Regions from separate parts of the Amycolatopsis ponsaeliensis genome, predicted to be linked through region 3. Evidence: riboswitches for the same ligand, from Rfam matches in the RefSeq annotation. Region 3 holds a riboswitch; each other region holds the start of a gene.
What was found. A riboswitch is a leader RNA that binds a small molecule or an ion and turns the genes downstream of it on or off. The one in region 3 is predicted to bind thiamine pyrophosphate.
Positions count from the first base shown of each region.

Region 1 (7,860 bases), on a different contig from region 3:
GCTGCTCGGCGGCTTCCTCGTCCAGGTCTGGTCGTGGCGGCTCGCGTTCCTGATCAACGTCCCGATCGCGGTCGCGGTCGTGCTGATGGCCCGGAAGTTCGTCCCCGAGTCGCGCGACCCGGAGGCGACCGGGCACCCGGACTTCGGTGCCGCCGCGCTCGGCGCGATCGGCCTCGCCGGGGTCACCGGCGCGCTGGTGGAGGCGCCGGCACGCGGCATCGGCGACCCGATCGTGCTGGTCGCGGGCCTGCTGGGGATCGCGGGGCTGACCGCGTTCGTCGTCGTCCAGCACCGCTCGCGCGAGCCGCTGGTGCCGCCGTCGCTGTTCCGCGACCGGACGTTCACCCTGGCCAACGCGCTGACCTTCGCCATGTACGCGGCGCTCGGCGGCGTGATGATGCTGCTGGTCATGCAGCTGCAGGTTTCGCTGCATTACTCGCCAACGGCGTCCGGCCTGGCCGGGCTGCCGCTGACGGTGATCATGCTTTTGCTGTCCGGCCGGTCGGGCGCGCTGGCCCAGCGCATCGGGCCGCGGGCGCAGCTGGTCGTCGGCCCGATCGTCGTCGGCATCGGGATGCTGCTGATGCTGCGCATCGCGCCCGGCGCGTCCTACCTCGGCGCGGTGCTGCCCGCGGTCGTGGTGTTCGGGCTCGGCCTGGCGACGGTGGTGGCCCCGGTGACCGCGACGGTGCTCGCCGCGGCCCCGGACCGCTTCGCCGGCGTCGCGTCCGGGGTGAACAACGCCATCGCGCGGTCCGGTGGGCTCCTGGCGGTGGCGGTGCTGCCCGCGGCGGCCGGGCTGACCGGCGAGGCGTACGCGGACCCGGTGGCGCTCACCGCGGGCTGGCGGATGGCCCTGGTCATCTGCGCGGCCCTGGCGATCGCCGGTGGGCTGATCGCGCTCGGCATCCACAACGGCGTCCTGGAGCCGCCGTCGGAGCCGGCCGAGCCCGCCGCCGCGGACGAGTCTCCGCACCTGGGCGAGTGCTACCACTGCGGGGTCGAGGGCCCGCCGACGCACATCCGCGGCGGCGGGACCCCGGTCGCCGGTTCCTAGCCCGCGAGGATTTCGGCGAACAACGCCGGGTCCGCGTTGCCGCCGGAGACGATCGCGACCGTGCGGTCGGCCGGCAGCTCGCCCGCGTGGAACAGGTACGCCGCCGTCGTCACCGCGCCGCTGGGCTCGGCGACCAGCCGGGCCTTGCGGGCGAGCGTGCGCATGGCCTCGCGGATCTCGTCCTCGGTGACCGTGACCATGGCGTCGACGACCTCGCGCAAGTGCGCGAAGGTCAGCTCGGACGGCTGCGCGCGCAGGCCGTCGGCGATCGTGCGGGCGCGGTCGGCCTGGGGCCAGTCGACCTGGTGGCCCAGGCGCAGCCCCTCGGTCGTGTCGCCGGCGAGCGCGGGCTCGACGCCGATCACCTTCGCGTGCGGCGCGCGGGCCTTGATCGCGGTGCCGACGCCGGAGGCCAGCCCGCCGCCACTGACCGGCACCAGCACGACCTCGACGTCGGGGAGGTCCTCGGCGATCTCGAGGCCGGCCGTGCCCTGCCCGGCGATGATGGCCGCGTCGTCGTAGGGCGGGACGAGGGTCAGCCCGCGTTCGGCGGCCAGTTCGCGCGCTTTCCCCTCGTGTTCGCCGATCGGCACCTCGATCACCTCGGCGCCGTAAGCGCGGGTGGCCTCGACCTTGATCCGCGGCGCGACGTCCGGCACGACGATCACCGCGGGCACGCCGTACTGCTGCGCGGCGTAGGCGACCGCCTGCGCGTGGTTGCCGCTCGAGTACGCGATGACGCCGCGAGAGCGCTGCTGCTCGTCGAGAGCGCCGATCGCGTTGAACGCGCCGCGCACCTTGAACGCGCCGACCGGTTGCAGGCTTTCGGGTTTGAGCCACAGGGTTCCGCGGGGATCCCACGTCTGGAGCAGCAGGGGCGTGTGCACGGCGACACCTTGGACGCGCTTCGCCGCGGCCTCGATGTCAGAGATCGTCACCAGTTCCATGTGCTGAGTATGTCAAGAAAATGTTCGGTCTGGAGTGTCTATTGTGGACACTCGGAGTGGTCCTTCTCACGTCGGGGCAACGCGGGGAGTCACTCGCGCGCCTTACGCGTTGGACAGGGGAGAAGACTTACTACCGGATCGGGATCATGAGCAAGGAGAACGCAGCGGCTTCCGAAGCGAAGGAAGAAAAGTCAGGTTTGCGCATCGCGCAGGTGATGGCAGCGGCACTGGCGGCGGTGACGGCGGCACTGCTGGGATCGACGCTCGGCGTGGCGGGGACCGTCGTGGGCGCGGGCGTGGCGAGCGTGATCACGACGGTCGGCGGCGAGATCTACCTGCGTTCGCTGCAGCGCACGCGCGCGGCGGCGGCGAAGGCCCGGCAGCTGGCGACGTCGGGAATCCGCCGCCGTGGAACCGGTTCCGAGGTGGCGCTGGCCGAACAGCCGACAGTCCAGTTGCCCCGGCCCGGCGAGGATCCGGACGAGCCTTCGCGGCTGCGGAAGCTGCGCTGGCCGTTGATCATCGGCACGAGCGTGGCGGCGTTCGCGGTGGCGATCCTGGCGATAGTGGGCTTCGAGTCGGCGACGGGCACCCAGATCGGCGGCGGAACGGGTTCGAGCATCGGCAAGATCTTCGGCGGCGGCGGGCACGCGGACACGACGCCGTCGACAACCCCGTCGACCTCGACGAACGACACCCAGGACTCGCCTGCTCCGAGCACGTCGTCGACGTCCACGGAGACGACCACCCCGCCGACAACCTCGACGGAGTCCCCGACGACCACGCCGACGACCCCGAGCACGACGGCCCAGCAGCCGACGACGTCAGCACCGGCGACCAGCCAGGGCGCGGCGGCCACCCCGACCCCGTAACTGTCATGAGGGGCACCTTCATGGACTTAAGAGCCATGAAGGTGCCCCTCATGGCATCCGCGGGTCAGGGGAGGCGGGCCCGCAGTTTCCGAGCCGCGGCCTCCGGATCCGACGCTTCCGTGATCGCCCGGACCACCACGATCCGCGACGCCCCCGCGTCCAGCACCTCCGGGAGCCGCGGACCGTCGATGCCGCCGATCGCGAACCACGGCCGTTCAGGAGCGGAAGCCGCCGTCGCGCGGACCAGGTCCAACCCCGGCGCCGAACGCCCCGGCTTCGTCGGCGTCGGCCAGCACGGGCCCGTGCAGAAGTAATCGACGCCCGGCTCCGACGCCGCGGCCGAAGCCTGCGGAACCGAGTGCGTCGAGCGGCCGATCACCACGTCGTCGCCGAGGATTCGCCGGGCCAGCGGCACCGGGATGTCGTCCTGGCCCAGGTGGAGCACGTCCGCGCCGACCGCCAGCGCCACGTCCGCCCGGTCGTTCACCGACAGCAACGCCCCGTGCCGGGCGCACGCCTCCGCCAGCACCTCCAGCGCCGCGATCTCTCCCGCGGCCTCCAGTGCCCCGGTCTTGTCGCGCAGCTGGATGATGTCGACGCCGCCGGCCAAGGCCGCGTCGGCGAAGGAAGCCAGGTCGCCGCGGGTGGTGCGGGCGTCCGTGCACAGGTACAGGCGCGCGCTGTCGAGGCGGGCGCGGATCTTGTCACCGGAGAGGGCGGGCATAGCGGCGACCGTACCTCGCGAGCTAGGGTGGACTTGTCCGCACGGGAGCCCGAGGCATGGGCTGAGAGGGAGCTGCCGCTCCGACCGTGGAACCTGATCCGGGTCATGCCGGCGCAGGGAGCGTGATTCCATGACGAACCTGGCAGTGGTGGGCGGCGGCGTGATCGGCCTGTCCGCGGCCTGGCGTGCCGCCCGGCAGGGCAACCCGGTCACCCTCTACGACCCCGAACCCGTCCGCGGCGGCGCGTCCTGGCTGGCCGGCGGCATGCTCGCCCCGGTCACCGAGGCCTGGCCCGGCGAAGAGGACGTCCTCACGCTCGGCGAGGAGTCGCTCAGGCGCTGGCCCGGCTTCGCGAGCGACCTCGCGCAGGAAGGCGTCGACCCCGGCCTGGCCGGGCACGGGACCCTCGTCGTCGCCTTCGACAGCGCCGACGCCGGTCACCTCGACATCCTCGCCGGGCACCTGCACTCGATCGGCCGCGCGGCCGAACGGCTGACCGGCCGGGAGACCAAGCGGCTCGAACCCGGCACCGGGTCCGTCCGAAGTGGACTCCTCGTGCCCGGGGACCTGGCCGTGGACAACCGGAAACTCCTCCACGCCCTGTACGCGGCCTGCCAGAAACGCGACGTCCGGTTCGTCCGCGAGCGCGTCGAACGGATCCCGGACGCCGACGCCGTCGTGCTCGCCGCCGGTGCCTGGACCGGCCGGCTGCACGCGCAGCTCGCCGACGCCGTCCGCCCGCTCAAAGGCGAAATCCTGCGCCTGAAACCCCGCCGCGGCTGCCTGCCGCCGCCGACGCGCACCATCCGGGCCGTCGTCGAGGGCCGGCCGATCTACCTCGTCCCGCGCGGCGATCAGGAACTCGTCCTCGGCGCCACGCAGTACGAGGCGGGTTTCGACCGGGCCGTCACCGCGCGCGGCGTCCGCGAGCTGATCGAGGGCGCCGAGCGCGTCTTCCCCGCGATCACCGAGTACGAGCTCGTCGAGACCGCCGCGGGCCTGCGGGCCGGCAGCCGGGACGTGCTGCCCTACATCGGGGTCCTGGACGACGGCGTCTTCGCCGCCACCGGGCACCACCGCAACGGCCTGCTGATGGCCCCCGTGACCGCGGACGCCGTGGTCGCCTGGCTCGAGGGCGAGAAGCCGCCCGAAGGCGTCGAAGCGGCTTCACCCGCCCGCCTGCACCAGAAGGAGCACGCCTGATGGAGATCAAGCTCAACGGGAAGTGGACGGAGTTCCCGGACGGCGCGACCGTCGCCGACGTCCTCGACGCGTCCGGCGGGCAGCGGCCCGGCATCGCCGTCGCGGTCGACGGCGTCGTCGTCCGCCGGAGCGACTGGACGACCACCGCCGTGCCGAAGGGTGCGGGCGTCGACGTGCTCACCGCGGTCCAGGGAGGCTGAAATGGACGCAGAACCGCTGGTCATCGGCACCGCCAAGCTGACGTCCCGGCTGATCATCGGCACCGGCGGCGCGGCGAACCTCGCCGTGCTCGAACGCGCGCTGGTCGCGTCCGGCACCGAGCTGACCACCGTCGCCATGCGCCGCGCCGACGCCGAAGGCGGCTCCGGCGTCCTCGAACTCCTGAGAAGGCTCGGGATCGAGCTGCTGCCGAACACCGCGGGCTGCCGCACGGCCGCCGAAGCCGTGCTCACCGCGCAGCTGGCGCGCGAGGCGCTCGGTACCGATCTCATCAAGCTCGAGGTGCACGCCGACGACCGGACGCTGCTCCCGGACCCGTTCGAAACCCTCGACGCGGCCGAACGGCTCGCCGCCGACGGCTTCACCGTGTTCGCCTACACGAACGACGACCCGGTGCTCGCGCTGCGCCTGGAGGAGGCCGGCTGCGCCGCCGTGATGCCGCTGGGCGCGCCGATCGGCACCGGTCTCGGGATCCGGAATCCGCACAACATCGAGCTGATCGTTTCGCGGGCGGGCGTGCCGGTGATCCTGGACGCCGGAATCGGCACGGCGTCCGACGCGACGCTGGCGATGGAGCTGGGCTGCGACGCCGTCCTGCTGTCCACCGCCGTCACCCGGGCGACGGACCCGGAACGGATGGCCGCGGCGATGCGCGCGGCCGTCGTCGCCGGTCACCTGGCCCGGAGCGCGGGGCGCGTGCCGCAGCGGTTCTGGGCGCAGGCGTCGAGTCCACCCCGGTGAAACCCGCTGCTTTTCGGGGGCTCCGGGTGGCGGAGCCCCCGGCCCCGGGGCGGAGCCCCGGTTACAACACAGGTGCCTTAACGCCGAACGTGCACCGCCAACCCGTAAGGTTGTCGGCACTTTCCGGCGCATCCGCGCGCGTGTAAGGCAGAAGGAGCCAGCCGTGACCAGCACCTCCGTCCAGGACGTCTCGGGCAGGTTGTACCTCGCCGTCGGCAGGCTGTCCCGGTCACTGCGGCAGGCCGGCGTGCCCGGCCCGGGCCACGGCGCCATCTCGGCTCTCGCGACGCTGGTCATCTCCGGCCAGCTGCGCCTCGGCGACCTCGCCGCGAAGGAGGGTGTCGCCGCGGCGACCATGTCGCGGATCATCGCGTCCCTGGTCGAAGCGGGGTACGTCAGCCGCGAGTCCGACCCGGTCGACCGCCGCGCGTGGTTGGCGAAGGCGACCGAAGAGGGCGAGCGGCTGGTGTCCGGCGTCCGGTCGACGCGGGTGCAGGAGCTGAACCGGCGGCTGGATCGGCTGTCCCCGGAACATCGCGAAGCGCTGACGACGGCGCTTCCGGCGCTCGAAGCCCTGATCGCCGACGAAGACCGCTAAGCCGGGGGCGGTAGCCGCCGGGTGATCCGGTCGAAGAGCTCTCCCAGCGGCTCGCCGACGTCGCGGCCGAACTCGGTCAGCCCGTAGGTGACCTGGGGCGGCGTCGTCGGCTCGACGCGCCGCCAGATCAGGCCGTCCCGGACCAGCGCCCGCAGGGACTGGGCGAGCATCTTCTCGCTGATGCCTTCGATGCTCTCGCGCAGCTCGAAGAACCTCAGGTCGTTGCTCTGCAAGGAGATCAGCACCCAGATGCCCCACCGGCTGGTCACGTGGTCGACCACCTCGCGCGCGGCGCACTCGGTGTGAAACACCTCATACCGCGGCTTGGCCTCATCCTGGGTGATCTGCGCGCCTCCGGTCACGTAGGGAGCTTACCCAGAGGTATGTCCTTACCAAAAGTTAGCCCGGCTCCTAGCGTCCTGAGCACCGAAGACATCGGACGAAGGAGCAGAGCATGATCGTGGTGACCGGGGCTACCGGGAACGTGGGCCGGCCGTTGACGGAGGCGCTGGCCAAGGCGGGGCAGCAGGTGACGGCGGTGTCGCGGCACGCCGCGGAGGTCCCGGAAGGCGTCCGCCACGTGGTGGCCGACCTGGCCGAGCCCGCCGGCCTGGAGCCGGCGCTGGCCGGGGCGAAGGCGTTGTTCCTGCTGCTGTCCGGCGACCTGCACGCCGTCGGCGCCGACCCGGCCGGCGTCATCGCCCGCGCCACGGCCGCCGGGGTCCGCAAGGTCGTCCTGCTGTCCACGCTGGGCGTGGCGACCAGGCCCTTCGGCACGACGCGGGTCGCGATGCGCGCCCTGGAGGACGCGGTGCGGGAGTCCGGTTCGGACTGGACCATCCTGCGGCCGGGTGGCTTCGCCTCCAACGCGCTGTGGTGGGCCGAGTCCGTCCGCACCCAGCGCGTCGTCGCCGCGCCCTTCGGGGACACCGGGGTGCCGGTGATCGACCCGGCGGACATCGGCGAGGTCGCCGCGGCCTGTCTGCTGGACGACCGGCACACCGGCGAGGTGTACGAGCTGACCGGACCGGCGGTGATCACGCCGCGCGGGCAGACCGAGGCCATCGCCGCCGCACTGGGCTCGCCGGTGCGGTTCCACGAGCTCACCCGCGCCGAGGCCAAGGCCGGCATGACCCGGAGCATGCCGGGCGAGCTCGCCGACGACACCCTGGACATCCTCGGCTCCCCGAGCCCGGCCGAATTGCGCGTCAGCCCGGACGTCGAGCGGGTGCTCGGCCGGGCCCCTCGCTCGTTCGCCGACTGGGCCGCCCACAACGTCGGCGCGTTCCGCTAAGCGGCCTGTTCGCGTCGCAGCTCGGCCAGCTCCGCGCGCACGGCGCGGAGCTCTTCGAGGATCTCGCGGTTGGCCTCGGCCTGTGTCGCGGCTTGTTTGGCCTCTTCCTCGCGGATGTCCTGGCGCAGCTCGTCTTCCATGCCGCTGACGACCACGGCGATGAAGAGGTTCAGCACCGCGAAGCTCGACACCAGGATGTAGACG
Region 1 is NZ_JAPZLD010000031.1:127,011-134,870, forward strand. It holds gene QQ657_RS36610 (MFS transporter) at 1-1,057, shown strand, start outside; gene QQ657_RS36615 (threonine ammonia-lyase) at 1,054-2,004, opposite strand; gene QQ657_RS36620 (hypothetical protein) at 2,151-2,876, shown strand; gene thiE (thiamine phosphate synthase) at 2,941-3,600, opposite strand; TPP riboswitch at 3,632-3,737, shown strand; gene thiO (glycine oxidase ThiO) at 3,731-4,804, shown strand; gene thiS (sulfur carrier protein ThiS) at 4,804-5,004, shown strand; gene QQ657_RS36640 (thiazole synthase) at 5,006-5,764, shown strand; gene QQ657_RS36645 (MarR family winged helix-turn-helix transcriptional regulator) at 5,928-6,362, shown strand; gene QQ657_RS36650 (winged helix-turn-helix transcriptional regulator) at 6,359-6,724, opposite strand; gene QQ657_RS36655 (SDR family oxidoreductase) at 6,817-7,656, shown strand; gene QQ657_RS36660 (ion transporter) at 7,653-7,860, opposite strand, start outside.
Region 1: another riboswitch for thiamine pyrophosphate. It lies ahead of thiO (glycine oxidase ThiO); the one in region 3 lies ahead of thiC (phosphomethylpyrimidine synthase ThiC).

Region 2 (7,860 bases), on a different contig from region 3:
ACCAGCGCGACGCCGTCCGGGTCGAGGGTGAGGTGCACCGCGTCCCCGGCCCGCAGGTCCGACGCCGCCGGCGCGACCGCGTCCACTGTGGACTCTTCGAGCTTCACGACGAGCCGGACGTGCTCGCGGCGGTGCACCGCCGCGACGACTTCGCCTGGCACACCTTCGGCGGCCACCCGCAGCGCGTGCGGCCGCAACCCCAGGCGGACCGGGCCGTCGTCGGTGTCGGGCATCGCCACATCGCCGAGCGAAGTGTGCGCCACTCCGCCCGCCACCTCCGCGTCCACGAACGTCGTCACGCCGAGGAACCGGGCCACGTCGTCGTCCGCCGGGTTGCGCCACACGCGCCGGACCGCGCCTTCCTGGCGGACCTCGCCCGCGTCGAGCACCGCCACGCGATCGGCGAGCGTGAAGGCTTCTTCTTGGTCATGCGTGACCAAGAGCGCCGTGATCTTGCTGCGCCGCAACAGGTCCGCCAGGTCGATCGCCAGCTGCTCACGCAACCCGGCGTCCAAACCGGACAGTGGCTCGTCGAGCAGCAGCAGCCGCGGCTTCGGCGCGAGCGCCCGGGCCAGCGCGACCCGCTGGGCCTGACCGCCGGACAGCTCCGTGACGCGCCGTCGTTCGAAGCCGGCGAGGCCCACCAGCTCCAGCAGCTCGGCGACGCGCGGGGCCCACTGCGCGCGCGGTACGCCGTGCATCCGCAGGCCGAACGCGATGTTCGCGGCGACGTCGCGGTGGCCGAACAGCTGGCCGTCCTGGAACACCAGCCCGAACCCGCGCCGGTGCACCGGTACCGCGCCGAGGTCGTCGCCGTCCCAGCTCACCGAGCCACGCGCCGATGGCTCGAGGCCGGTGATCGCGCGCAGCAGCGTCGACTTCCCCGATCCCGACGGGCCGAGCAGCGCCAGCACTTCACCGTCGGCGATGTCGAGCCGGGCGTCGCGCACCGCCGCGAACGATCCGTAGTGGACGGTCAGGTCCCGCACCGACAGCGCCATCAGAACTCTCCCACCCGGCCGCGCGCGGCCCCGAGCCGGTCGATCAGCGCGACCGCCAGCACCGTCACGAGCATCAGCAGCGCGCACGCGGCGTACGCCATCTGGTTGTTCAGCTCCCCCGGACGTCCCATCAGCGACGCGATCGCCACCGGCAGCGTCGGCGCCGTCGGCCGCGCGAGGAAGCTCGTCGCGCCGAATTCGCCGAGCGCCACGACGAACCCGAACCCGGCCGCCGCGACCAGCGGGCGCAGCGCCAGCGGCAGGTCGATCTCCCGCCACACCCGCAGCGGGCTCGCGCCGAGCGTCGACGCGGCCTGCCGCAATCGGACATCGACCGAGCGCAGCACCGGCAGCACCATCCGCACGATCAGCGGGATGATCACCAGCGCCTGGGCCAGCGGCACGAGGTAGGGCGACGTCCGGAGGTCGCCGGGCAGCGCGTCGAGCGTCACCAGGTAGCCGAACCCGACGGTCACCGCGGACACCCCGAGCGGCAACATCAGCACGGCGTCCATCGTCTCGCCGAGCCCGCGCGCGGCTTTGGCGGGTGACCGGCGCAGCGCCACCAGCACGACGGACGCGAGCACGCCGACGACCATCGCGAGCAACGTCGCGTCGATCGCCACCTTCAGCGAGTTCACCGCGGCGTCCCAGCCGGAGACCTGCAGCGCACCCTTCTCGCCGGTGCTGGTCAACGCTCGATAACCGGCGAAGCTCCAGCCGTCCGAAGTGGACACCGATTCGACGAGCAGCGCGACGATCGGCGTCAGCAGGAGCGCCAGCACGACGCCCGCGGCGCCGACGACCGGCCACTCGCCGCCGCGGGGGCGCCGGGTGTTCGCGGCACCGATCCGGGCGCCGTCCTTGCGCCGCCGCGCCAGCCCGCCGAGCACCAGCGCGGCGACCACGGCCGCGAACTGGATCAGCGAAAGCGCCGCCGCGCCCGAGAGGTCCAGGAGGTCGACGGTCCGCAGGTAGATCTCGGTTTCCAGCGTCCGGTACTTCGCGCCGCCGAGGATGAGGACGACCCCGAAGCTGGTGGCGCAGAACAGGAACACGACGGCCGCGGCGGACGCGATCGCCGGCGCCAGTGCGGGCAGCGTCACCGAGCGGAACGCCCGCCACGGCGACGCGCCCAGCGCGCGAGCGGCGTCAGTCGTCCGCGAATCCAGCCGTGCCCACAACCCGGCGACGGTCCGCGCGACGACGGCGACGTTGAAGAACGCGTTGGCCAGCACGATCGGCAGCACCCCGCCGTCCGGCCACAGCGCCCGGAACGCCAGCCCGACGACGACGGTCGGCAGCACGAACGGCACCAGCACCAGCGTCCTTGCGAGGCCGACCCCGGGCAGCTTCACCCGGGCCAGCAGGAACGCGACCGGCAGCCCGGCGAGCACCGCCACCAGCGTCGACGCGGCCGCGCTCGCCACGGTGAAGCCGGCCAGCTGCCACGTCCGCGCGTCGCCGAGGACGACGTCGAGCCCGCCCGCGGCGAACCCGCGGCCGATGATCGCCAGCACCGGCCAGGCGAAGAACACCACCAGGAACCCGATCGGAGCCAGCCCGAGCAGGGCCAGGCCGAGCCCGCGGGCGGTCTGCGGTGGCGCTACGACTGCACGAGCGTGCGCCATTCGCCGATCCACTTCTCGCGTCCGGCCTGGACCTGGTCGGCCGTCAGCGCCTGCGGCTTCTGCGGCAGCGGCGCGACCTGCGCCCAGCCCGCGGGCAGGTCGACGCCCTGGCGCGCCGGGTAGACGTACATGTTGGCCGCGACGGTCGCCTGGAACTGCTGCGACAGCAGGAAGTCGACGACCTTGCGCGCACTCTCGGCCTGCTTGCCGTTCGCCAGCACGCCCGCGTACTCGACCTGCCGGTAGCAGGTGTCGAGCAGCGCCTTGGTGCGCGGCTTGCCGTCGTCGCCGACCTCGGCGGCGGGCGAAGACGCGTACGAGACGACGATCGGCCGCGGCCCCTTGCCGGACGAGCCGGAGAAGTCCTTGGTGTAGGCCTCTTCCCAGCCGCTGACCACCTTGAGCCCGTTGGCCTTCAGCTTCGTCCAGTAGTCCTTCCAGCCGGTTTCGCCGTACTTCGCGATGGTGCCGAGGAGGAACGCGAGCCCGGGCGAGGCCGTCGCCGGGTCCTCCGCGACCAGCAGGTCCTTGTACTTCGGGTCGGCCAGGTCTTCGTAGGTCTCCGGCGCCGGGATGCCCTTGGTGGTGAAGTAGTTCGTGTCGACGTTGACGCAGACGTCGCCGACGTCGACCGCGGAGAGCCGGTGCTCGGGGTCGACGGCGTAGCGCTGCGGCCCGCGATCGGCCTCCGGGCTGGTGTAGGGCTCGAAGACGCCCTCCTTGAGCGCGCGCGAGGCGAAGGTCGAGTCGACGCCGTACGCGACGTCGCCGATCGGGTTGGCCTTCGTCAGCACGAGCTTGTTGGTCAGCGAGCCGGCGTCGCCCTGCTTGAGCACGGAAATCTTGATGCCCGACTGCTTCTGGAAGGCGTCGAGCACCTCCTGCGGCGCCAGGAAGGAGTCGTGCGTCACGAGGGTGACGGTGGGCGTCTGCTGCGTGCCACCGTCACCGTCCGACAGCGAGCACCCAGCGGCGACGGCGCTGACAGCGGCGATGGCCGTCGCGGCGCGCACAGCCCTGCTATTCATCTACCCTCCTGCACTTCGCCGGACGAGGAGGGAAAGCCCTCCCTTCGCCGGCATGATCCGGTCAGGTGCGAACGGTCGCGGGTGACCCCGCCTCTCAGCCCGGCTGACCGGACTCCCGTGGCAACCGTGCAGCGTAGTCCAGGAGGCGCGACGATGGAGTCATGACGGAAATCTTGAGCGACTCCGAGGCCGACGAACGCTTGGGCGCGGGCTGGACCCGGTCCGGAGCGGTGATCTCCCGCGAGGCGGAGCTGGCGAGCTTCCCCCAGGCGATCGAGGTGGTGGACCGCGTCGCGGTGCTGGCCGAGGCCGCCGACCACCACCCCGACATCGACATCCGCTGGCGGACGCTGACGTTCCGGCTCTCGACGCATTCGGCGGGCGGGTTGACGGAGAAGGACTTCTCGCTGGCGGCCGAGATCGACTCGGTGCTTTCTTCTTTGTGACTCTGGTTACGCTGAGTGCACTTTCCGGCCGGTTCGACGTCTCTCGGTAAACGACCTTTGCTAGGAGAGACGGGCTATGACGCAGGCGATCGTGGTGGGCACGGCAGCATTCGCATCGATGGTGGCAGCGGCCGGAGGTGTGCTCTGGTTCACGGTCCGGGGCCGTCGTCACCCGGATGCCGGTGAGTTCGATCACAGGCGCTAACGAAGCACATGATCAGCGCGCTGAGCAGGGCGGAAGCATCGGATTTCGGCCCTAGGAAGCGCCATGAACAGCACCGCCACCCTCACCTCCGCCCAGCGCGCCTGGATCAACGCCCTCGCCCCCGCCGTGGTGCTGATCGCGATCGCGTTGATGGGCCTCCTCGGCTGAGCCACATCGGCCACCGACCGAGCGCCGTCGCCCTGACTTTCAGTGCGGCGGCGTATTCGTCGGAGCGGCACCAGCGCTCGACGGCGTCGCGGTCGTCGATCAATAACGTGGCATGTTGGGGATCGCCTTCTCGGCCACCTCGATGAGCGCTTCGACCTTCGGCACGTCGGCCGCCACGTCTTCCGCCGTCAGCGTCGGAGCCTCCGAAGATCGGTAGGCGACTTCGTTGCGACGGGCGCGCATCCGGTTGAAGGGCCGCAGAACCGAGCCCAGCGGCGGATCCAGCTGAGCGAGAACCGCCTCGTAGACGGTGACGTGGCCACCCCGGCTCGTCACGCGCAGACCCTGGTTCTGCAAGACGGCCGCCAACGCACGCCGCGCGCTGTCATACGCCAGTGTGTAGGCGCCTTCCGGATCCGTGTCCTGCAGCTGCCGCGCCGACGCGAGGTGCGTACGGGCCCTGACGAGCTCGGCCTCGGCCGCCTCCCGCGACGCCGGAACGTGCTCGATGGCGCCGCGCGTGATGAACGCGTCGATCCGTTCACGGCCTTGGTTCCACTGGGGCATCAAGACTCCTGGTCGAGGTTCAGCTGGGCCAGCGGACGTTCACGAACGCTGGTGACGAACGGATCCGCGGTGTCCGCCGCCCACGACTCGGGCGAGATCCGGTGCACGTTGACCTCGCGGCTCAGCCGCCGTGAAGCACGCTCGGCCAGGTCGAAGAGCGCGTCCGGATCAGGCGACCCGACCACGAGGACATCGACGTCACCGGGCGGCGGACCGGGTTCGCCGCTGTAGCGCGCCGCCCAGGACCCGTAGATGTAGGCCTCGGTCACGCCGGCGAGTCCGGACAGCGCCTCGGCGAGGAGTGGCATCGGTCCGTAGGTGACCGCGATGAGGTCGCTCAAGGGCCGGTAGAGCGGAGTGTCCGTGCGGGCTTTGACGAGCCGGCTCCGGCCCACCCGCCGGGCTTCGAGGATCCCGCCCTCGACCAGCCGCTCGACCTCGCGCAGCACGGCGGTGGGCGTGACACCACAGGCTTCGGCGAGCTCGGTGATGGTGTACTCGCGATCCGGGTGCAGCAGCACGAGCGCGAGCAGCTCCCCCTGCATGCGCGAACGCAGCAGCGGCAGCAGACTCGGCGAAGCTTTCATTGGACGCAGCATATCCTGCGTCCAATGAAAATAACAACTAGTGACCGATAGTCACGGAACCGGCGATCAGACGTTGAGCGGAGTGATGCCCATCATCCCTCGAGCGCGGCAACGAGCAGTTCGCCGACCAGCTGGAGGTCCTCGACATCAATGTCACCGCTTTCGGGCACCGCCTCGATCTTCTTCAGTGAGCGATCCACCGACTGGTCGAACCACCGCATGGTGTGGAGCAGCGCATCGGCCCGCAGCTGAGGATCAGCCGCCTCGAGCTGGTCTCGGGAGACAGGTCCGCAGTTGCGGTCCAGAGTGATGCGAACGATGTCGAGGAGGTCCGTACCCTCCTTCGCCGATCCACGGTTCATGATCGACTGCAGCTTCATCGCGATGAGCGGGCCCGGTTCGGACACGCGCACCGTCAACGGCGCAAGCCCCTCCGCTCTCAGCTCCAGCCCGGACGCGGTCGATGCGGCCCAGGCATGAGATTGGACATGCAAACGATCAGTCGGATCGTCAGGAAGATCGGCGATCTCGGCGTCCGTGACTTCCAGGACGTCAACCTGCACCGCACCGTGAGGGGTCTGAACCAGAACGCCGGACGGGCCGCTCCGGGTAGCTCCGGTCGACACGAGCAGTTCGAGCTGTGAGCGCTCGTCAACGGCCCGGCGGTCGACGGTGTCGAGGTCGGTCGTTGCCCGATAAGGGGTGGACAGCCTGCACATGACCGCAAGGCCACCTACCAGAACGATCGGTCGCCCCGTCTGTTCGGTGATGACGGGTATCGCGCTGACGAGCCTGGTCATCGAACTACCGGCGAGAACGACACCCGGAGTCTCACCAGACACGGCGCCACGGTTTTCTTGGCGTCCACATGTCCAGGATCTCCCGGCCGCGTCCCGGATCCCGCGCGAGATCGAGCGCCACGAACAACGGATTGGCCAAGGGCCACGGCTCGTTGGCCCATGCCGTTGCGTCAACACGTCGAGCACATGCGAGAGGCGTCGGCGCGACACGGATGCTGGCCGCTCTGGCCGACGGCTCCGTAGCTGTTCCCAGCAGTCGGGTTGCGCGGCGCAGCACGCTTTGATCGGGCACGTAGAAGTCCGGCGGGTGGTCCGCACGCACTGAGACAGGAGCACCGTAGTGAACCGCCGCCACCGTATCGGTCAACGCCCAACCCACGGTCGACTCGACATCGTCAAAGCCCAAACTCAATACTGAATTTTCTCGGCCGCCACCCGGCTTCGGAACACTCGCAAGATCCACGCTCAACGGCTTCCACTGCTCTGCGAGTTCCCAGAACAACTCCGGCGTGACGGGGGCGCGATTGGCGGTGACCAGGCCGCCCGCACGCAGCGCAGCAAAGGCTTCTGACACCGAACTGGCGGCGCGCCCCAGCTCAGCCGCTGCTTCGCGAACCCCGATCTGCGCCTTCGGGTTCAGCAACAGCAGCGTTGCGAGCTCGACACCGACCCGCCCGTTGACTCCTTGACGAGCAAGCGGCGGCTTCGACAATGCAGGGACGTCCGCGTCGACGAACAGACCGGGACCGATCAACCTCAGATGACCGCGCAGGTCCAGCCAGCTCCACCCGGCCTGATTGAGTTTGTCCCGTCCATCTGCCGTAATCCGGTCTGCGACGACCAACGGCGTCACATCGGCGTTGATGCTGTCGAACCACCGACGCAGTTGCCCCGACGCGCTGTCGGCAGTCACCAATGAGGTCGTCTTGACCTCGACGGTGACAGCCTTGCCGCCCTGCAACTCGATGAGGAAGTCATGGGACGAGTCGTCGCCGGACCTGCGCTGGAGGCGAACATCGAGTCCCAGCGAGCGCACAGCGGCAACGAGTGCGTCAACGGCGTCGCGTTCGTCCAGGCGGGATCCCACAGCTGAATGATGCATGCCGTTCGGCGTTCGGTCAATACCGAACACCGAACGCGGGTTGCGGGCTTGGACCGCCCCAAGAGAAGCCTCTGCGGCGCGATCAGACGTTGAAGCGGAACTCCACCACGTCACCGTCGGCCATGAGGTAGTCCTTGCCCTCCATGCGGACCTTGCCCGCCGCGCGGGCCGCCGCCATCGAGCCGGCCGCCATCAGGTCGTCGTACGAGACGATCTCCGCCTTGATGAAGCCGCGCTCGAAGTCCGTGTGGATCACGCCCGCCGCCTGGGGGGCCGTCGCGCCCTGGGGGATCGTCCAGGCTCGGGACTCCTTCGGGCCCGCCGT
Region 2 is NZ_JAPZLD010000037.1:43,022-50,881, reverse strand. It holds gene QQ657_RS40140 (ABC transporter ATP-binding protein) at 1-1,001, opposite strand, end outside; gene QQ657_RS40135 (ABC transporter permease) at 1,001-2,632, opposite strand; gene QQ657_RS40130 (thiamine ABC transporter substrate-binding protein) at 2,608-3,660, opposite strand; TPP riboswitch at 3,682-3,789, opposite strand; gene QQ657_RS40125 (4a-hydroxytetrahydrobiopterin dehydratase) at 3,822-4,106, shown strand; gene QQ657_RS40120 (hypothetical protein) at 4,579-5,046, opposite strand; gene QQ657_RS40115 (winged helix-turn-helix transcriptional regulator) at 5,046-5,633, opposite strand; gene QQ657_RS40110 (hypothetical protein) at 5,726-6,433, opposite strand; gene QQ657_RS40105 (hypothetical protein) at 6,465-7,520, opposite strand; gene ychF (redox-regulated ATPase YchF) at 7,618-7,860, opposite strand, start outside.
Region 2: another riboswitch for thiamine pyrophosphate. It lies ahead of QQ657_RS40130 (thiamine ABC transporter substrate-binding protein); the one in region 3 lies ahead of thiC (phosphomethylpyrimidine synthase ThiC).

Region 3 (7,860 bases):
GGACGACGTGATCGCCGATGCCATCGTGTCGCCGCCGCCGTGGGTGTTCTCCGTCTCGTACCGCCGGCCGCTCAACGAGATGAACTCGCGGCCGTCCGACAGCAGGTCCACGCACTCCGGCGTGCCCTGCATGTGGCCGCCCTTGACGAGCACCCACTGGGAGCCGAACTCCAGCAGCGCCTCCGCCGCCGAACGCTGGGATGCCGCGTCCACCACTGAAATCCCGGTCAGCAGGCGGACTTCGTCCAGGTTCGGCGTGATCAGCGTCGCGCGGGGGAACAGCTCCGTGCGGATCGCCTCGAGAGCGTCCTCCCGCAACAAAGCGTGACCCGTCATCGACGCCGCCACCGGGTCGACCACCAACGGGCCGACCTCGACCTCGTCCAGGGTCTTGGCCACCGCGCGGATGATCTCGGCCGTGGCCAGCATCCCCGTCTTCGCCGCGTTCACGCCCATGTCGGACGCCACCGCCTTGATCTGCGCGGTCACGACGTCGGCGGGAATCTCCGTGAAACCCTGGACGCCCAACGAGTTCTGCACGGTCACCGCCGTCAGCGCGACCAGCCCGTGGACACCATGCGCGAAGAACGTGCGCAGGTCCGCCTGGATGCCCGCACCACCGCCGGAGTCGGATCCGGCGATGGTGAGGGCGGTGGGCGGAGTCATGGCTGCACCACGGGCAGGTAGACCTTGTTCCCGGCCTCGGCGAACTCCGCCGACTTCGAAGCCATGTCGGCTTCGATCGCTTCCACAGTGGACAGACCGTGCTCCTCGGCGTACTTGCGGACGTCCTGCGTGATCCGCATCGAGCAGAACTTCGGGCCGCACATCGAGCAGAAGTGCGCCGTCTTCGCCGCTTCGACGGGCAGTGTCTCGTCGTGGAACGAACGCGCCGTGTCCGGGTCGAGCGAGAGGTTGAACTGGTCGTTCCAGCGGAACTCGAAGCGCGCCTTCGACAGCTCGTCGTCCCACTCCTGCGCGTACTGGTGCCCCTTGGCGAGGTCCGCGGCGTGCGCGGCGATCTTGTACGTGATCACGCCGGTCTTGACGTCGTCGCGGTTCGGCAGGCCGAGGTGCTCCTTCGGCGTGACGTAACAGAGCATCGCCGTGCCGTACCAGCCGATCTGCGCCGCGCCGATGGCCGACGTGATGTGGTCGTAGCCGGGCGCGATGTCCGTCGCAAGTGGACCGAGAGTGTAGAACGGCGCTTCGCCGCAGAGCTTTTCCTCCAGCTCCACGTTCTCCTTGATCTTGTGCATCGGCACGTGACCGGGGCCCTCGATCATCACCTGGACGTCGTGCGACCGCGCGATGTGCGTCAGCTCGCCGAGGGTCTCCAGCTCGGCGAACTGGGCGCGGTCGTTGGCGTCGGCGATCGAGCCGGGACGCAGGCCGTCGCCGAGGGAGAACGTGACGTCGTACTGCCGCAGGATCTCGCAGAGTTCCTCGAAGTGCGTGTACAGGAACGACTCCTGGTGGTGCGCGAGGCACCACGCGGCCATGATCGACCCGCCGCGGCTGACGATCCCGGTGACGCGCCGCGCGGTCAGCGGGATGTAGCGCAGCAGCACGCCGGCGTGCACGGTGACGTAGTCGACACCCTGCTCGCACTGCTCGATGATCGTGTCGCGGTAGATCTCCCACGACAGCTTTTCCGGTTCCCCGTCGACCTTTTCCAGTGCCTGGTAGATCGGCACGGTGCCGACCGGGACCGGCGAATTGCGGATGATCCACTCGCGCGTCTCGTGGATCCGCTTGCCGGTGGAGAGGTCCATGATCGTGTCGGCGCCCCAGCGGGTCGCCCACACCATTTTGTCGACCTCTTCCTCGACCGACGACCAGACGGCCGAGTTGCCCATGTTGGCGTTGATCTTCACCAGGAAGTTCTTGCCGATGATCATCGGCTCGGACTCCGGGTGGCGGCGGTTGACCGGGATCACCGCGCGACCGCTGGCGACCTCGGTGCGCACGAACTCCGGGTCGACGCGCTCGCGGGCTGCGATGTACTCCATTTCCCTGGTGACGACGCCTTGTTTGGCCCAGCCGAGCTGTGTGTTGTGCTCACGGCCGTCGGCCCAGCCGGCGCGCAGCCGGTGGAGTCCACTGTGGACATCGATGGTGGCTTCGGGATCCGTGTACGGGCCCGAAGTGTCGTAGACGTCGAAGTGTTCGCCGTTCGAGAGGTCGATCCGGCGTGCCGGAACCCGAAGCCCGGATTCGGTCTGGTGGTACACCTTGTGCGATCCGGTGATCGGACCCGTGGTGACGGAGACGTCCTTGTTTTCGAGCGTCGTCAACGACTTTCACTCCCTACGCCGGCATTACCCGGTCAGGTTCATGCGGTCGGTGACGCCTGCGAAACGCAAGTCACCCTCTCAGCCCGCCATGGCGCGAGCTCCCGCGTTGGTGTTGTGCCACCGACCATGCCACGCCGGGGCGACATACTCAAGTCCGCTCACCTCACCCGACCAGTTCGGCGGGTGTCGCGTAGACGTCGACCATGGCTCCGTTGCGCAGCACGGTGATCGGCAGTGCGGTGCCGATCACTTCGGCGAACAGCTGCCGCTGGATGCCCTGCGCGTCCGAGACGCGGGTGCGCCCGACGGTCAGCACGAGGTCGCCTGCCTTGAGGCCCGCCCGGTCCGCGGGGCCGCCGGAGACGACTTCGCGCACCCGCAGCCCGGCGCTCTGGCCGGTGCGCTCGGCGATGTCGTCCGGCAGCGGGGCGGGCACGCCGACGACGCCGAGGTACGCCCGCCGCACCCGGCCTTCGACGACGAGCGTGTCGATGATCCGCCGGGTGGTCGTGTTGATCGGCACGGCGAGCCCGAGCCCGACGCCGGCGACCGCGGTGTTGATCCCGACGACGCGGCCGGTGGAGTCTGCGAGCGCGCCGCCGGAGTTGCCGGGGTTGAGCGCGGCGTCGGTCTGGATGACGTCCTCGATCACCCGGGTGGTCCGTCCCTGCCGCACCGGGAGCGCCCGGCCGAGCGCGCTGACGACGCCGGCGGTGACGGTGCCGGAGAAGCCGAGCGGGCTCCCGATGGCCACGACGAGTTGCCCGACGACGAGCTCGTCGGCGTCACCCAGCCGGGCGGCCGACGGCGTCTCGCCACGCGCCCGCAGCACGGCGAGATCGGACAGCGGATCGGCGCCGACGACGTCGAAGGGCACCTCGCTGCCGTCGGCGAAGGTCGCGACACCCCGCCGGTGGTCGGCGACGACGTGGGCGTTGGTGAGCAGGTGGCCGTCCTCGGCGAAGACGACCGCCGAGCCACTGCCGCGCGCGAGCTGCACCCCGGCGACGTGCGGGGTGACGGTCTTGGCGACCGTGCTGACGGCGCGCGAGTAGGCGTCCATCGCGTCATCCATGAAGGCACCTCGATTACACCGTTGCAGGTACTACAAGTGTGCGCTCGAAGGCCGCGGAAGTCCGTTCGCTGTTCGTGAACTCAGCCTTCGAGGGCCACGGTGACGCCGAAGCCGATCAGCAGCCCGCCGGACGTGCGCTCGAGCCACCGCTTGACGTCGTCGCGGCGCAGCCACTGCCCGAGCCGCGTGACGAGCAGGGCGAGCGCCGAGTACCAGACGACGTCGGCGGCGATCCAAGCCGCGACGCAGACCAGCAGCGCGCCGGCGCCCGCGTGGGCCGGGACGAACTGCGGCAGGAACGACAGGGCGAACACGCCCGCCTTCGGGTTGCCGAGGTTCGTGAGCAGCCCTGACCGGAAGCCCGCGCCGGGCCGGATCTCCTTCTCCTCGCCCCGACCGCGGAAGAAGAGTGCCTTGATCCCCAGGTAGACGAGGAAGAGTGCGCCCGCGAACCGCAGGATGTCGTACGCGGTCTGAGAAGCCGCGAGCAGCGCGATCAGGCCGAACACCGCGGCGAGCCCCCAGAACGCAACCCCGGCTTCGATGCCGGCGATGGTCGCGAAGGCGTTGCGCTTCGAGCCGCGGGCCGCCTGCTTGATCAGCATGACCGTCGCGGGGCCGGGGACCATCGCGATGAGGAACGCGGCGGGGAGGAACGCGAGCAGGTTCGGCATTCCCCGATCGTCGCGGGCGCCGGACACGGTGGGCAAGCGTTTTACCGGACCAGTGACGGTCAGTGGTTCACCGGATCGGACCATGCGCCGGTGAAGGATCGGCGAGAGACTTCCAGGCGCTTCTGTAACGGTGCAGAAGCGACTTTCTGTGGGGTTGATATGCGAAAACTCATGTTCGGCGCCCTCGCCGGGCTGCTGGTCACCGGCCTGATCCCGGGGATAGCGGCGGCCGCGGGAGAGGCTCCCGGCGCTCCGGGCGCCCATCCCAGCTGGCTGCCCGCGAACAAGACCGGCTTCGGCACCGCGCACGACCGGTCGAGCAACGTCTGGTTCACCCTCCAAGGTGGCCAGCTGTCCGAGGTCTACTACCCGGACCTGTCGACGCCGAGCGTCCGGTCGATGAACTTCGTCGTCACCGACGGCCGCGGCTTCGCCGTCGCCGACTACACCGCCAAGTCCCAGCAGGTCCGGCGGACCGACGACGACAGCCTGACCTACGAGCAGACCATCACCGACGACCAGCACCGCTGGCGCCTGCGCAAGACCTACGTCACCGACCCGGCCGCCACGACGGTGCTGGTGGACGTCGACTTCCAGTCGCTCACCGGGCGGCCGTACCAGCTCTACGCGGTCGCCGACCCGGACCTGACCAACGACGGCTCCGACGACTCGGCCGGGCGGAAGGGCGACGCCGTCACCGCGCAGGACGCCACCAACGCCGCCGCCCTGACCGCGAAGCCCGCCTTCACGAAGACCAGCGTCGGCTACGCGGGCTCGTCCGACGGGAACACGCAGCTCACCAAGACCTTCAAGCTGAACACCTACGACACCGCCGCGAAGGGCAACGTCCTGCTGACCGGGCAGACGAGCGCCGACGGCGTCCGCAACCGGCACGTCACCCTCGCCCTCGGCATGGGCGCGAAGACCGCCGACGCGCTCGGCAGCGCGCAAGCGTCGCAGCGACGTGGCGTCCGTGACATCACGCGCGCGTACGACCGCGGCTGGGAGCAGTACCTGCGCGGGGTCAGCAAGCCGCCGTCGTCGCTGAAGACCGACGCCGAGCGCGACCTCTACAAGGCGTCGATGCTGACCCTCGCCGCGAGCGAGGACAAGCACCACCCGGGCGCCTTCATCGCGTCGCCGAGCATGCCGTGGCGCTTCGGGAACAACGACCCGGAGTGGTCGCCGTCCGGCACCTACCACCTGGTCTGGCCGCGTGACCTCTACCAGATCGCGACCGGCCTGGCCGCCGGCGGCGACAAGGCTGCCGCGAACCGCGCGGTGAGCTACATGTTCGGCACGCAGCAGCAGGCCGACGGGCACATGCCGCAGAACAGCCGCGTCGACGGCGTGCCGTACTGGACGTCGATCCAGCTCGACGAAACCGCTTTCCCGATCGTGCTGGCCCAGCAGCTCGGGCGCACCGACCTGTGGCCCGGCGTCCGGAAGGCCGCCGACTTCATCATCGGTTACGTCGGCCCGAACGGGCAGCCGGCGCCGTACACCCAGCAGGAACGCTGGGAGGAGCAGGACGGCTGGTCCCCGTCGACCATCGCCTCGGTGATCGCCGGGCTCGTCTGCGCCGCGGATCTGGCTTCGCACAACGGAGCTCCGGCGGACGCCGCCCGCTACCTCGCGGCGGCCGACAAGTTCAAGGCCGACCTGCCGAAGCAGACGATCACCACGAACGGGCCGCTGTCGAAGGACCCGTACTTCGTCCGGCTCACGAAGGACGCCAACGCCAACGCGGGTACGACGTACAACCTCGGCAACTCGAGCGTCACGATGGACCAGCGCGCGGTCACCGACGCGGGCTTCCTCGACCTGGTGCGCCTCGGCATCTACCGCGCCGACGACCCGGTGATCAAGAACAGCATTCGGGTCACCGACAAGGACATCGCGTTCACGACGCCGACCGGGCAGTTCTGGCACCGGTACACGAAGGACGGCTACGGCGAGCAGGCCGACGGTTCGCCGTGGGACTACACGTTCCCGGCCGAGAGCCGCACGACGTTCGGGCGGCTGTGGCCGCTGCTCGCCGGTGAGCGCGGCGAGTACGAGCTGACGCTCGGCGACTCGTCGTCGGCCGCGCGCCGGCTGCGTGACCTCGGCCGGGTGGGCAGCTCGGCGGAGACCATGCCGGAGCAGGTGTGGGACGAGAATGCGCCGTCGGGCCAGACCGGCTTCCCGACGGGCACGCCGAACAACTCGGCGACCCCGCTGGCCTGGACGCACGCCCAGTACGTCCGGCTCGCCTGGGACGTCAAGGCGGGCTCGACGCTGGAGACGCCGCAGGTGGTCCGCTGCCACTACCTCGGCTGCTGACCCACCGCCAAAAGCCGTTAAGGCCACCTTACGGGCGTCAGACGCCCGTAAGGTGGCCTTAACGGCACTTCAAGGTCAGATGACGGCGCCGTCGTCCTCGGGGGTCTTCGGCGGCAGCCACGACAGGCCGGGCACGCCCCACTTGTTGGACTTCAACATCTTCTTCGCCGCGCGCGCGTGCCGGCCGACCAGGCGGTCGAGGTAGATGAAGCCGTCCAGGTGGTCGGTCTCGTGCTGCAGGCACCGCGCGAAGTAGCCGGTGCCCTCGACCTCGATCGGGTTGCCGTCGAGGTCGGAGCCGGTCACCTTCGCCCACTTCGCGCGGCCCGTCGGGTACGACTCGCCGGGCGCCGACAGGCAGCCCTCCCAGTCGTCGTCCGGGTCCGGCATGGTCTCCGGGATCTCCGACGTCTCGAGCTTCGGGTTCACGACCAGGCCCTTGTGCCGCACGCCTTCGTCGTCCGGGCAGTCGTACACGAACACCCGCAGGTCGAGGCCGATCTGGTTGGCCGCGAGGCCGACGCCCTCGGCGGCGTACATCGTCTCGAACATGTCGTCGGTGAGGGTGCGCAGCTTCTCGTCGAACTCGGTGATCTCCCGAGTCGGCTGGTGCAGCACGGGTTCGCCGGCGATCACGATGGGATGGATGCTCACGACCACGCAGTTTAGTCGGACCCTTCTGGTAGACCTGCATCAGACCGTGACGCGCCGACGCGGATGCCCACGTCGGCGTGCGCTTCCGTGGTTGAATGGCGCCCGCGGAAGAGCTAGGTCTGATTCGCCATACGCCCGATTGAGAGGGACTCGGATGGACGCCGCGGAGTCGATGGCTGAGCCGCAGCCGTCGCCGCCGAAGCCCGTGCCCGGCCTGACCGAACGCGAGGTCGAGATCCTCGCGTTCGAGCGCCAGTGGTGGCGACACGCCGGGGCGAAGGAGAACGCCATCCGCGAACGCTTCGACTTGTCCGCGACGCGCTACTACCAGCTGCTCAACAAGCTGCTGGAGAAGCCGGAGGCGGTCGAAGCCGACCCGATGCTGGTGAGGCGGCTGCAGAAGACGCGTGCCGCCCGTCAGCGCAAGCGAGGCGCCCGGCGACTGGGGATCGAGCTGAAATGAGCGTGTTTTCGGGAATGTCCCGGCCGATGAAGGCCGCGGGCGTCGTCCTGATCGGGGTGGCCATCATCGCCGCGGTCATCGGCGGCGTGTCCGCGTTGAGTGGCGACGGATCGAACGAAGCCGGGCCGAGCGGTACGCCGAGCTCGCCGGGCACCACCACCGGGTCGCAGCCGCCTTCGGGCACGACTTCGACGCCGCCGCAGAGCACGACTTCGCCGGCGTCGACCACCCCGCCGTCACCGACTTCACCGGCGCCGGGTCAGCCCACGTCGGGTCAGCCGGGGCAGCCCGGTGACCAGCAGACGTCCAACAAGTGGGTGACCGTCCGGGTCTTCAACAACTCGACGATCAAGGGCCTGGCGGACCGCGCGG
Region 3 is NZ_JAPZLD010000063.1:172-8,031, forward strand. It holds gene thiD (bifunctional hydroxymethylpyrimidine kinase/phosphomethylpyrimidine kinase) at 1-666, opposite strand, end outside; gene thiC (phosphomethylpyrimidine synthase ThiC) at 663-2,297, opposite strand; TPP riboswitch at 2,291-2,412, opposite strand; gene QQ657_RS50490 (S1C family serine protease) at 2,461-3,372, opposite strand; gene QQ657_RS50495 (LysE family translocator) at 3,453-4,046, opposite strand; gene QQ657_RS50500 (glycoside hydrolase family 15 protein) at 4,206-6,371, shown strand; gene QQ657_RS50505 (peptide deformylase) at 6,447-7,025, opposite strand; gene QQ657_RS50510 (DUF3263 domain-containing protein) at 7,180-7,488, shown strand; gene QQ657_RS50515 (LytR C-terminal domain-containing protein) at 7,485-7,860, shown strand, end outside.